2 linked regions of the Arthrobacter globiformis genome follow. The main gene of each other region encodes a partner of the protein of the gene in region 2 in a complex. Links are inferred from orthologs where the notes say so. Each region holds a gene or a part of one and is shown on either strand. Other genes may lie near its edges. The genes, in order: QFZ23_RS08890 and smc.

What was found.
Region 1: the proteins of smc (region 2) and QFZ23_RS08890 are in contact, whole or in part, in a crystal structure (PDB 3ZGX), measured with the Bacillus subtilis proteins. The link is inferred for Arthrobacter globiformis from one-to-one orthologs.

Annotation. Positions count from the first base shown.
Region 1 is NZ_JAUSZX010000001.1:1,936,937-1,942,521, reverse strand. The notes cover bases 2,731-5,585. They hold QFZ23_RS08890 (segregation and condensation protein A), read right to left. Parts: upstream 4,649-5,585; coding sequence 3,812-4,648; downstream 2,731-3,811. Other genes in these bases: QFZ23_RS08885 (ParA family protein), read right to left, coding at 4,654-5,553; scpB (SMC-Scp complex subunit ScpB), read right to left, coding at 3,183-3,812; QFZ23_RS08900 (pseudouridine synthase), read right to left, coding at 2,731-3,076. Also shown: cmk ((d)CMP kinase), read right to left, coding at 12-725; QFZ23_RS08905 (prephenate dehydrogenase), read right to left, coding at 725-1,834; more of QFZ23_RS08900, read right to left, coding at 1,838-2,730. UniProt on the Bacillus subtilis protein: Participates in chromosomal partition during cell division. May act via the formation of a condensin-like complex containing Smc and ScpB that pull DNA away from mid-cell into both cell halves.
Region 2 is NZ_JAUSZX010000001.1:3,279,436-3,286,294, forward strand. Bases 1,307-5,435 are described here. They hold smc (chromosome segregation protein SMC), read right to left. Parts: upstream 5,092-5,435; coding sequence 1,507-5,091; downstream 1,307-1,506. Other genes in these bases: ftsY (signal recognition particle-docking protein FtsY), read right to left, coding at 1,307-1,403; mutM (bifunctional DNA-formamidopyrimidine glycosylase/DNA-(apurinic or apyrimidinic site) lyase), read right to left, coding at 5,213-5,435. Outside these bases: QFZ23_RS15375 (MFS transporter), read left to right, coding at 1-125; more of ftsY, read right to left, coding at 186-1,306; more of mutM, read right to left, coding at 5,436-6,184; rnc (ribonuclease III), read right to left, coding at 6,191-6,859. UniProt on the Bacillus subtilis protein: Required for chromosome condensation and partitioning.

The sequences.
Region 1 (5,585 bases), 1.3 Mb from region 2 along the record:
TCCTGGCGGAATCACTCATGGTTGATGACCTTGGTGACGATGCGCAGCGCGGCGGACACGGTTTCCTCGAAATCCAGTTCCGACGAATCCAGTGTCACCACGCCGTCCGCCGCCTGGGTGAAGTTCACCACCGTGGAGTCCTTCGCGTCCCGCTGGGTCACCTGGGCAGCCAGCTGCTCGGCGCTTTGCGTTCCGCCGAGCTGGATGCCGCGGCGGCGGAGCCGCGCCTCCTCGCTGGCGGTCAGAAGCATGCGGACCTGGGCAGCGGGGGCGACGACGGTGGTGATGTCCCGGCCCTCCACCACCATGCGGCGGTTGTGCTTTTCGATCAGGGCGCGCTGGCGGCGGATGAGTTCCGTCCGGGCACCGAGCGTGGTGGCGACGGCACTGACGGCCGAGGAGATGGCCGGTTCCCTGATGGCGTCGGTAACGTCGGTGCCGTCGACCCGCACATACTCGGTGTGCGGGCTGGTGCTGATGTCCAGCGGCAGTTCCTCGGCAGCCAGCTCGACGGCGGAGGCATCAGCGAGGTCTGTTCCGCGGTCGAGGCAGTACCAGGTGAGGGCCCGGTACATGGCGCCCGTGTCCAGATAGGCAAGGCTGAGGCGCCGGGCCACTTCCTTGCTGACGCTGGACTTTCCGGAGCCGGACGGCCCGTCGATGGCCACCACGAGCGGGCGGCCCAGCCGGAGGGCAGGCAAAGTTTCGGTCAGTTCCTGTGTCATTACTGCAGTACCCGCCATCCACGGTCGCTTAGTGCTTCTACAAGGAGGTCATGCGCGCTCGGCAGCACGGAGATCTCCACCATGCCCACATTCTGCCCTGAGGAGTGGTCCAGGCGGAGATCTTCGAGGTTGACGCCAATCTCACCGATTTCGGTCAGCAGCCTGGCGATCTGGCCGGGCCGGTCGTCTACGAGCACAGTGAGCCAGGAATATGCCTGCGGCGGTCCGCCGTGCTTACCCGGAATCCGTGCCTGCCCGGCGTTGCCTTCGCTCATCAGCTGGGCCAGGTCGAGACGGGCTCCGGCGGCCGCGGGGTCTTCCAGAGTTCCGATCAGCCGGTTGAGGTCTTCACGCACACCGTAAAGGATCTCGACCACCTTGCCGGCATTCGCACCTAGGATCTGGACCCACAGCGTAGGGTCGCTGGCTGCGATGCGGGTGGTGTCGCGGAGCCCGTTCCCCGCGAGGGAGAGGGCGTGCAGCGGCGTGTCCTGCAGACGGGTCGCCAGCAGCGAGGACATCACCTGCGGCAGATGGGACACCAGGGCCACGGCCCTGTCATGTTCTTCGGCCGTGAACTGCGAAACCAGGGCACCGAGGTCGGTGGCCAGCGCCCGCGCAGCCTGGAGCGCCCCGGCCGAGGATTCCTCGGTGGGGCAGACAACCCACGGCATGGAGGTGAAGAGCTCGCCCCGGGCGGCGACGGGCCCGGATTTCTCGCGTCCGGCCATGGGATGGGTACCGACGTAACGGCTGAGGTCCGCGCCGCGGCTGCGCAGGTCATGCAGGATCGCCGCCTTGACGCTGGCGATGTCGACGACGGTGGCGTCCGGATAGTCTGCCAGCGCACGGTCCACAACGTCCGCGGTTACGTCCGGCGGCGATGCGACAACCACGAGTTCAGGACTTTCGTCCCCCATGGCGGCCAACGGGAGGCCGGCGCCGATGTCAACGGCGACCGCCTGGTTGGTGGGCGAGGGATCGGACAGGTAGACGGCAACGCCACGGCCGCGCAGGCCGAGGCCGATGCTGGTGCCGAGCAGGCCTGTGCCAATAACGACGACCGGGCCGTTCAGGTGTCCCCGGCCGTGCGTACGGAAAGCCGACATCCCTTACAGCCCCACGGATGCCAGCAGGTGGCCGACTTCCTGCTTGCCGAGGTTGCGGATGCTTCCCTGGCGCTGGTCGCCCAGGCCGATGGGGCCGACCTTGACGCGCACCAGGCGCAGCACCGGGAACCCGACGGCGTCGAACAGGCGCCGGACAATGCGGTTCTTGCCGGAGTGCAGCACCACCTCGATCAGCACGTGGCCGGGGGTTGAGTCGACCAGCCGGAAGGAGTCGACCGACGCAAAGCCGTCCTCGAGTTCGATGCCGTCCTTGAGCTGCGCGCCGATGCCCTGCGGGAACGGTCCGCGGACCTGTACCAGGTAGGTCTTGGGGACCTCGTAGGACGGGTGGGTCAGCCGGTTGGCCAGCTCGCCGTCGTTGGTCAGCAGGAGCAGGCCTTCGGTGGCGACGTCCAGGCGTCCGACGTGGAAGAGCCGTTCGCCCTGGTTGTTGCGGACGTAGTCGCTGATGCACGGCCGGCCTTCGGGGTCCTCCATGGTGGACACCACGCCCTTGGGCTTGTTGAACACCATGTAGACCAGCGTGTCATCGAGCTGGATGCGCAGGCCGTCCACGTGGATGACGGCGGTCTTGGGGTCGACGCGGACGCCGAGCTCGGTGACAACCTTGCCGTCGACCTCCACGCGGCCCTCGGCGATCATCTCTTCGCAGACGCGGCGCGAGGCGACGCCGGCGGAGGCCATGACCTTCTGCAGGCGGACGCCGTCGGCGTCGTGGACTTCCGACTGCGGCACCTCGGCGCGGGGACCGCGTGTGCGGGATGGCCGGCGTACCGGACCTAGGCTCTGGCCGAAGCGTTCGCTGCCGAAGGCGCGCGAACCCGCTGCCTTTGGGGCGCCCGACTTGGGCTTCAGCGCTCCCGGCGTGCCGGGGGCCTTGTTCGCTCCGGGCTTCCGGGCAGCGGCGGCCTTGCGTGCGCCGGCCTTGGGTGCACCAGTCCTGGGCGCGGGGGCCTTGGCGCCCGGCTTCCAGTCGCCTGTGGGCCGGCGGCCGGCGGGCGTCTCGTCCGGATCGACGAACCGCTCCTCGCGTGGCTTGGCCTTGTAGGTGCGGTCGCCGAAGGGGCGGTCACCGCCCTTGGGGAAGTCGCGCTTCCCGGCGCCCGCGCCCCGGTTTTGTACTGCCCCGCGGCCTTGTGCCGCGCCGCGCGCGGCGTTGCTGTCCGGACCTTTACGTCCGGAGCTGTTACGTGGTGAACCCTGGCGTCCCGCCTGTGTCATGACCCGTCCTCTGTGATTTTGACCGGCAAAGGTTGTCCAAAGACAACACTAGCCAGCCGTGCAGATTAAATCTGCCCTGGTAAAAACTGCTTCGCAGGCGTGCCGCCTACATTCTTCCGGCGTCGTAGAACTCTTCAATTCCTTCAAGCCCCGGAAGGTGCGGTGAAAGCTGAGGCAACTCAGCCACCGAGCCGATTCCCATGCGCTCAAGGAAATACGACGTCGTGCGGTACAGGACAGCGCCCGATTCCGGATCTGTTCCGGCATCCTCGATCAGCCCGCGCTGGGTCAGCGTCCGCACAACAGAGTCAACGTTGACTCCACGAATTGCAGACACCCTTGCCCTGGACACCGGCTGCCGGTAAGCGATGACGGCGAGTGTCTCGAGCGCCGCCTGGGTCAGCCTGGCTGTCTGACCTTCCAGGACGAAAGTACCAACGACGTCGGCGAATTCAGCCCGGGAGTAGATGCGCCAGCCGCCGGCGACCTTCCGCAATTCAAAACCCCGGGGGCTGGAAGCGACTTCATGCTCAGGTCCATCACTGCCAGTTTCCATATCCGGGGCTTTAACAGTATAGCCGTCATAGTCGCGCTGCAGGTCCAGCAGCAGAGCCTCGACGGCGGCCACCGTCAGGTTGAGCCCCGCCGCGAGGTCGGTGGCAGAGGTGGGCTCGTCCAGCACCATCAGTACCGCCTCAAGCGCGGCGCGTTCCCGGCCCGCAATTGGATCCGTCATTACTGCTCCTCGTATTCCTCGCTCAGGTGCTCCCCTGTCCATCCGGTGCCGGCCGCTGTCCAGCGCACGGTCAGGTCGCCAAGCGGCGCCACCTGGTCGAAGGCCACCACCTGGTCCCTGAACAGCTCCAGGAGCGCCAGGAAGCGCGCCACCACCACCAGGGTGGATTCGGCGTCGGCTATCAATGCCCGGAATGTCAGGGGCCGGCCGTCCTGCAGCCGCAGGCCGATCAACTCCGCCTGCTCGCGAACGCTCACCGTGCCGCCGTGCAGGTGGGCCACACCGACCTCCGTCGGCGCCGGGGCCTTTGGCTTGAGCGCGGCCTCGGCCAGCGCCGCGAACTGCTCGGGGGTGTGCTTCCAGACGAGCTCCGGCAGCATCGCGGCGAAGTGTTCCTCGAGGGCGACCTGCCGTGGATAGCGCCGGGACTCCAGTTCCAGTGTGGCGTCCATCAACGCGGCGACCCGCTTGAAGGCCTTGTACTGCAGCAGCCGGGCAAAGAGCAGGTCACGTGCCTCGAGGAGGGCTATGTCGTCGTCGTCCTCCACCTCGCCTGCGGGCAGCAAGCGCGCTGCCTTCAGGTCCAGCAGCGTGGCCGCGATGACAAGGAACTCACTCGCCTCGTCAAGGGCCCACTCCTCCCCCAGCTCCTGGAGGTTCCGAATGTACCGAATGAACTCGTCGGTGACCGTGGCAAGCGCCACCTCGGTGATGTCCAGTTGGTGTTTGGAGATCAGCCCCAGCAGGAGGTCGAAGGGCCCGCTGAAGTTGGCCAGGCGTACTTCGAAGCCGGACCGCCTGGCCTCGACGGGGGGCGTTGCCGGCTCTGCGGTCATGCGGGCTAGGGCGCGCCGCCGCGCGAAATCAGTTCCTTGGCGAGGCGGCGATAGGCATCGGCACCCACATGGTTTCCGGCGTAGCTCGTGATGGGCTCGGCGGCCACGGTGGCGTCGGCGAACTTGATGGAGCGCTTGATGACGGTTTCGAAGACCTTGTCCCCGAAGGCTTCCACCAGGCGGCTGATAACCTCGCGGCTGTGCAGCGTGCGGGCGTCGTACATCGTGGCCAGCACGCCGTCCACCTGCAGCCGCGGGTTGAGGCGGTCCTGGACCTTGTCGATGGTTTCGACCAGGAGGGCCACCGCGCGCAGGGCAAAGAATTCGCAGATGAGCGGAATGATCACACCATGCGCCGCGGTCAGGGCGTTGACCGTGAGCAGGCCGAGGGAAGGCTGGCAGTCGATGAGCACGACGTCGTACTCGTCCTCGACCTTCTTCAGCGCACGGTCGAGGACCTGCTCTCGGGCGACCTCATTGACCAGCTGGACTTCGGCCGCGGATAGGTCGATGTTGGCCGGCAGCAGGTCCACGTTCTCCACGCCGGTCTGGTGGATGGCTTCGTGGATGTCGATCTTACGGTCCATCAGGACGTTGTAGACGGTCAGGTCGAGTTCGTGGGGGTTGATGCCGAGCCCGGCGGACAGTGCGCCCTGTGGGTCGAAGTCCACCAGGAGCACGCGTCGGCCGTATTCGGCCAGCGCTGCAGCAAGGTTGATGGTGGAGGTGGTCTTGCCCACCCCGCCCTTCTGGTTAACCATGGCTATGACGCGGGCCGGTCCATGGGAGGACAGCGGCGCGGGCTCCGGAAAATCGCGGTGGGGGCGGCCGGTGGGACCCATGACGGCGTCTTCCAGGTCGAGTTCCGTGCCTTCCAGAGTTGCTGAACCCTGTTCGCTGCTCACGTATCAATCCACACTTTCGATGACGGTGATTT
Region 2 (6,859 bases):
TGCTGGCGGACCGGCTGGGCTACAGCTGGGCATTCGCAGCGACAGGCGCCGTGCTGCTGGCTGCTGCCCTGGGCTGGGTGGCAGCGCGGGAGACGGTGCAGCGCCAGCCTGACCCAACTGTGTAGCAGCAGGGGGCGTTCCCATGGCTGGGAACGCCCCCTGCTGCTACCTACTTGGGATGGGGATTAGTTCAGGAGGGCGTCGACAAAAGCCTCTGTCTCGAACGGTGCGAGGTCGTCCGCGCCTTCGCCGAGGCCGATGAGCTTGACCGGCACGCCGAGGCTCTTCTGGATGGCGACGACGATGCCACCCTTCGCTGTTCCGTCCAGCTTGGTCAGCACGATGCCGGTGATGTTGACAACCTCGGCGAAGACCCGCGCCTGGTTGAGCCCGTTCTGGCCGGTGGTGGCATCCAGCACCAGGAGGACCTCGTCCACCTCCGCCAGCTTTTCCACGACGCGCTTGACCTTGCCGAGCTCGTCCATCAGGCCGACCTTGTTCTGCAGTCGGCCGGCGGTGTCGATCATGACGACGTCGACTTCCTGCTCGATGCCGGCCTTCACGGCCTCGTAGGCCACGGACGCCGGGTCCGCGCCGTCGATGTCGGATTTCACGGTGGGAACCCCCACTCGCTGTCCCCAGGTTGCCAGCTGCTCGGCGGCGGCTGCGCGGAAGGTGTCGGCAGCGCCGAGCAGGACGTCCTTGTCCTCCGCAACGAGGACGCGGGCCAGCTTTCCGACGGTGGTGGTCTTGCCTACTCCGTTGACGCCAACCACCATCATGACGGCAGGCCTGTCCGCGTGCCGTTCAATCCGCAGGCTCCGGTCCATGGACGGGTCCACGATCTTGATGAGCTCTTCCCGGAGCAGTGCCTTGACGTGCTCGGGGTCGCGCGTGCCCAGGACCTTGACGCGTTCGCGGAGCGAGTCCACCAGCTGCATGGTGGGTTCAGTGCCAAGGTCGGCCAGGAGCAGGGTCTCCTCCACCTCATCCCAGACGTTCTCATCGATCTTGTCGCTGGAGAGCAGTGCCAGTAGGCCCTTGCCGAGCACGTTGTTGGACTTGACCAGGCGCTCCCGGAGGCGGGTGAGCCGGCCGGCCACGGGCAGCGGCGTCTCCACCTGAATGGTTTCCAGGCCGGCCGCGTCATCCGGGACGTCGGCTTCCAGCCCTTCAAGGTCGACGGCGTCCGGAACCTTGCTCTCGGCAGGCGCGGCAGGGGCAGCCGGGCGGTCCTCAAGGAGCGTGCCTCCGCCCGCGAGCGGCTCAACGGGGTCGTTGGCGTCCCGGGTGCCGGGGTACTGGTTGCCGGATTTCCGGGCCTTCATCAGCACCGGGACCAGCCCGCCGATAACTACCAGGGCAGCAAGAATGGGCAGAAGAATGGGGATGATGTCATTCACACCCCTAGCTTCTCACAAGCCACAGGCGCTTCTCACGAGCACAGTCGCTTCTCACAAGCCGCAGCGGCACGGACGGCCACGGCCGCCCCGTCCTGGACGTCCCCTAGACGTCCGCTCCCAGCCGCTGGCTGATAACGGTGGACACGCCGTCGCCCCGCATGGTCACGCCGTAGAGCGCGTCGGCCACCTCCATGGTCCGCTTCTGGTGGGTGATCACGATCAGCTGGCTGGATTCCCGGAGCTCTTCGAAAATCGTAATGAGCCGGCCGAGGTTGGTGTCATCAAGGGCGGCTTCGACCTCGTCCATAACGTAGAACGGCGAGGGCCGGGCCTTGAAGATGGCCACGAGCAGGGCCACCGCGGTGAGCGACCGCTCGCCGCCGGACAGCAGGGACAGCCGCTTGATTTTCTTGCCGGCGGGCCGGGCTTCGACCTCGATGCCTGTGGTGAGCATGTCCGTGGGGTCGGTCAGCACCAGTCTGCCCTCGCCGCCGGGGAAGAGCCGGCCGAAGACCCGCACGAACTGGGCCGAGGTGTCCGCGAAGGCCTCCGAGAAGACTTTCTGCACGCGGTCATCCACTTCCTTGATGATGTCCAGCAGGTCCTTGCGGCTGGCCTTGAGGTCCTCCAGCTGGGTGCTGAGGAACTGGTGGCGTTCCTCCAGCGCGGCGAACTCCTCCAGCGCCAGGGGGTTGACCTTGCCCAGCGATGACAGGTCGCGTTCGGCCTTGCGGAGCCGCTTTTCCTGTTCCTCCCGAACGAACGGCACGCCCTCCACCACTGGCTGGCCCTCGGCATCGACCGGCGCCCGCAGCGCGGCCCACTTGTCCTTGGAAGCGGCAGCGGCCACGGGCACCGGCTGGTCCGGCCCGTAGTCGGCCACGAGCTGGTCTGCGGTGAGTCCCAGATCCTCCACCGACTTCGTTTCCAGCGCCTCGATCCGGAGCCGCTGCTGCGCGCGGGCCAGCTCATCGCGGTGCACCGAGTCAGTCAGTTCCGCCAGTTCGCGGGCCAGCGCGTCGTTGGCAGTGCGGATATCGGCCAGTTCCCGGTCCCGCTGCTCCCGGACTTGCTCGGCGTGGTCGCGCTCCCGGCTGGCCAGCTCAACGGAAACGTCGCTGAACCGGATCAGCTCCTCCGCCGTGGCCGAGACAGCTGCCGCCCGCTTGGCCTGGATCCTTCGACGCCGCGCCCGTTCGGCCGCCTGTTCTCGCGCCCGGCGTTCCGAGGCTGCCGCCCGTTCCAGCGAAGTGGCCCTGTTGCGGATGGCCGTGAGCTGTTCTTCCCGGCTGCGCAGGGACAGACGGGCTTCCATTTCGGCGGACCGCGCCTGCGATGCGGCCAGGGCCAGTGCGTCCCGCTGCTCCGTGGACGGTTCCTCCTCGGCGGGTGCGTCCTGTGCCGCCGCCAGCCGGGCGGTCACCGCCGTCAGCGCCTCCTGCTCGGTCACGATGTTTGCCTCTGCGCGGGCCAGTGACGCCGCCAGCCGTTCGCTTTCGCCGACGGCGCTGCGCAGGACCGAGTTGAGGTGGCCCAGCCGTTCGGCCACCGCTGCCAGCCGGGCATCCGATTCGTGCAGGCGCTCCAAGGCGGCGTCCGCCCGTTCCTGCGCCTCGGCGCGACGGGCCCCGGCGGCAGCCAGGGCAAAGCGGCACTGTTCCAGCCCGGCGGTGACGGCCGTCAGGCGGGACGCGGCGTCGTCGACGGCGGCCTGCACCTCAAGCAGTGAGGGCGCCTTCGCGGAACCGCCGGTGACGGTCCAAGCGGTGAACACATCGCCCGCGAGCGTCACGGCGGTAAGGTCGGGACGCTCGGCGACGAGGTCCGCCGCCGTGTCATGGTCCTCGACGACGGCGGTGGCTGCGAGCAGTGTTCGCACGGCCGCCGCCGTGGTACCGGAGGCCGTCACCAGGTCCACCGCCGGGCGGGCCCCGGCGGGCAGTGGACCGGCAGCGGGCCTTCCTGCGGGAGGCGCCGCGGCCTCGAGCAGCAGCGTGGCCCGGCCGGCGTCGTCCTCCCTGAGGAGGCGCACCAATTCCGCCGCAGTTCCGGCGTCCCGGACCACGATGGCGTCCGAAGCGCTGCCGAGGGCTGCCGCAACGGCTGCCTCATAGCCCGGCTCAACGCTCAGGGCCGCAGCCAGCGGACCGACGGTGCCAGCCACCCCGGCACCGAGGACATGTTCGGAGCCGTCCTTGCGGTTGAGACCCAGCTGCAGCGCCTCGTGCCGCGCCTTCAGCGCGTCCCGTTCGCGGATGGCGTCGCGTTCGGTGCTTTTCAGCAAATCGATCTCGGTGAGGATGCCGTCTAGGGCTGCGCAGGCGTCCTCGTATTCAGCATCAAGGGTTTCCTCGCCGTCCTCGACCCCCGCCACCTGCGATTCGAGCGCGGTGAATTCGGACTGGGCATGACGGCGGCGCTCAACGCCAGCGGCCAAGGATTCTCGCAGCCTGCCGACTTCGGCCTGGGCAGATTCCACCTTTGACCGCGCCGCCCCCACCTGCCCGGCCAGGCGTGCCAGGCCCTCACGCCGGTCGGCGGCGGCCCGCAGCGCGGCGGTGAGCCGCTTCTCCTCGGCCGCGGCGGCATCCTCGGCCGCTGACTTGGCGGCAGTGGCGGCCTCCAGCGCGGCTCGCCCTTCAAGGATGTCCTTTTCCAGGTCCGCCTGCTCACTGCGGACCCGTGCGGCTTGCCGCTCCAGCTGTTCCGGGTCCCGGCCCGGCTCCGGCGCCGGGTCTGCGGAGCCAAGCAGGCGGCAGCGTTCCTGGGCCAGGGATGCGAGCGAACGCAGGCGCTCCCGTCCGGCGGACAGCTGGTACCACGTGTCCCTGGCGGCGTTCAGCCGGGGGGTCGCCTCCGCAGCGAGCTGCTCCAGTGACGCCTGCCGCCGGCGGCCCTCCTCAAGCTGGGTTTCGACGACGGCGCGCCGCGCCTTGAGCGCAGACTCGTCGGCGATGTCCTGGGCAAGGGTGTTCTGGAGCTGGACAAGGTCATCGGCCAGCAGCCTGGCCCGGGCATCGCGGACCTCGAACTGGACGGTCTGCGCGCGCCGCGCCACCTCTGCCTGTTTGCCCAGCGGTGTGAGCTGTCGGCGGATTTCCCCGGTCAAGTCGCTGAGCCGCTGGAGGTTGGCCTGCATCGCCTCCAGCTTGCGGACGGTCTTTTCCTTGCGCCGCCGGTGTTTGAGGATGCCGGCGGCTTCTTCGATGAAGCCCCTGCGGTCCTCGGGAGTGGCGTGCAGGACCCGGTCCAGTTGCCCCTGTCCCACGATGACGTGCATTTCGCGGCCGAGTCCCGAGTCGGAGAGGAGTTCCTGGATGTCCAGGAGCCGGCAGGCTGAGCCGTTGATGGCGTACTCGGAACCGCCGGTCCGGAACAGCGTGCGGGAGATGGTGACTTCGCTGTATTCGATCGGCAGTGCGCCGTCGGTGTTGTCGATGGTGAGTGAGACGTGCGCGCGGCCCAGCGGGGGACGGCCGGACGTGCCGGCAAAAATGACGTCCTCCATCTTGCCACCGCGGAGGGTTTTGGCGCCCTGCTCCCCCATGACCCAGGCCAGGGCGTCCACCACGTTGGACTTGCCCGAGCCGTTGGGCCCGACAACTGCCGTGACGCCGGGCTCAAAGTCGAATGTCGTGGCCGACGCAAACGACTTGAAGCCCCTGACGGTCAGACTCTTGAGGTGCAAGGTTTTCAGATCTCCAAAGGTGGCGGCAGCGGGTGCTAATCCTCCACCAAATCTAGCGGCTAACGGGCCGGGATCCCCGGATTTAGGGCCTTCCGGGCCCTCCGAAGCAGGGTGGCAATTCTCACCAGCGGCCGTTGCGCGGCCGCGGCTGGCACACGGGGCAAGTGTAGGAGGAACGGTTCATGAACTGCTCGCGCTTCAGAATGCTGCGGATCCCCGCGGCCGCGCAGCGCCGGCACTCCTCCCCCTCCCTGCCGTAGGCGTTGAGGGACCGCTCAAAGTAACCGGACGCGCCATTGACGTTGACGTACAGCGAATCGAAGCTGGTGCCGCCGGCGGCCAAGGCATCGGTCATCACGTCGCGGGCAGCGGCGAGGACGCGCTCGGCGTCGGCCCGCCGGAGGGTGTCGGTGGGCCGCGCATAGTGCAGTTTGGCCCGCCACAGGGCCTCGTCGGCGTAGATGTTGCCGATCCCGGAGACGAGCCCCTGGTCCAGCAGTGCGCGTTTGAGCCCGGTCTTCCGCTTCCGGAGACGGCGGTAGAAAGTGTCAAAGGAAAAATGCGGATCCAGGGGGTCGCGCGCGATGTGCGAGGCTTCCTCGGCGATGACCGGCACCGGGTCCTCCGCGAGCCCGCCGGGCCCGCCGTCGTCCGTGGGAACGAGCGTGGTGACGAAGAGGCCGCCGAAGATCCGCTGGTCCACGAACCGCAGCTGCTCCGGCATGGTTCCCTCCGGGCTCAGCCGCAGGCGGATCTTTAGGTGCTTCTCGTCCGGAACGGAGCTGTCCTGCATCAGGAGCTGTCCGCTCATGCCGAGGTGGGCCATGAGCGCGACGCCCGGCAGCCCTGAACCGCTGGCATCTGTATCAGTGCGCGCCGCGCCGTCCTCCTGCAGCGGCATCCAGAGGAACTTGCCGCGGCGGACGACGTCGAGGACTTTGGCCCCCTCAAGGTTCCCGGCGAAATCATCGGGTCCCAGGGCATGCCGGCGCACAGACCTCGGGTCAACCACGTCGACGCCGGTGATGGTCCGGCCGCGCACCCAGTTGACCAGGCCGCGGCGGACCACCTCGACTTCGGGAAGTTCAGGCACGGGCGGTTAGCTGCCGGCGGCGGATTCCGACGGGGCCGCTGAGACGTCCGCCGGCGCAGACTCCGCACCAGAAAGCTTGGCCTCCGCACCCGAGAGCTTCCGCCAGGCATCTGCCGCAGCTTCCTGCTCGGCTTCCTTCTTGGAGTGGCCGGAGCCCTTTCCGTAGGCAGTTCCGCCGATCTGGAGTACGGCGACGAAGGTGCGCGCGTGGTCCGGGCCGGAGCCCTCGACGGCGTAGTAGATGCTGCCCAGCTGCCGTCCCGCGGCCAGCTCCTGGATGCTGGTTTTCCAGTCCGTGCCGGCGCCAAGGGCGGCGGCGTCCTTCAGGAGCGGTCCGATGAGGCGCATCACCAGCTGGCGGGCGGTCTCGATGTCGTTGGACACGTAGGTGGCGCCGATGAGGGCTTCCATGGTGTCGGCCAGAATCGAGGCCTTGTTCTTGCCTTCGGTGAGCTTCTCGCCCTGGCCAAGATAGATGTAGTCCCCGATGCCCAGGCTGCGGCCGATGCCGGCGAGGGCGCGGGTACTCACCACGGCCGACCGGCGCTTGGCCAGGTCGCCCTCGGGGAGCGTCGGGTTGTCGCGGTACAGCGCATCGGTAACGGAGAAGCCCAGGATGGAGTCGCCCAGGAACTCAAGGCGCTCGTTGGTGGGTATGCCGCCGTTTTCGTAGGC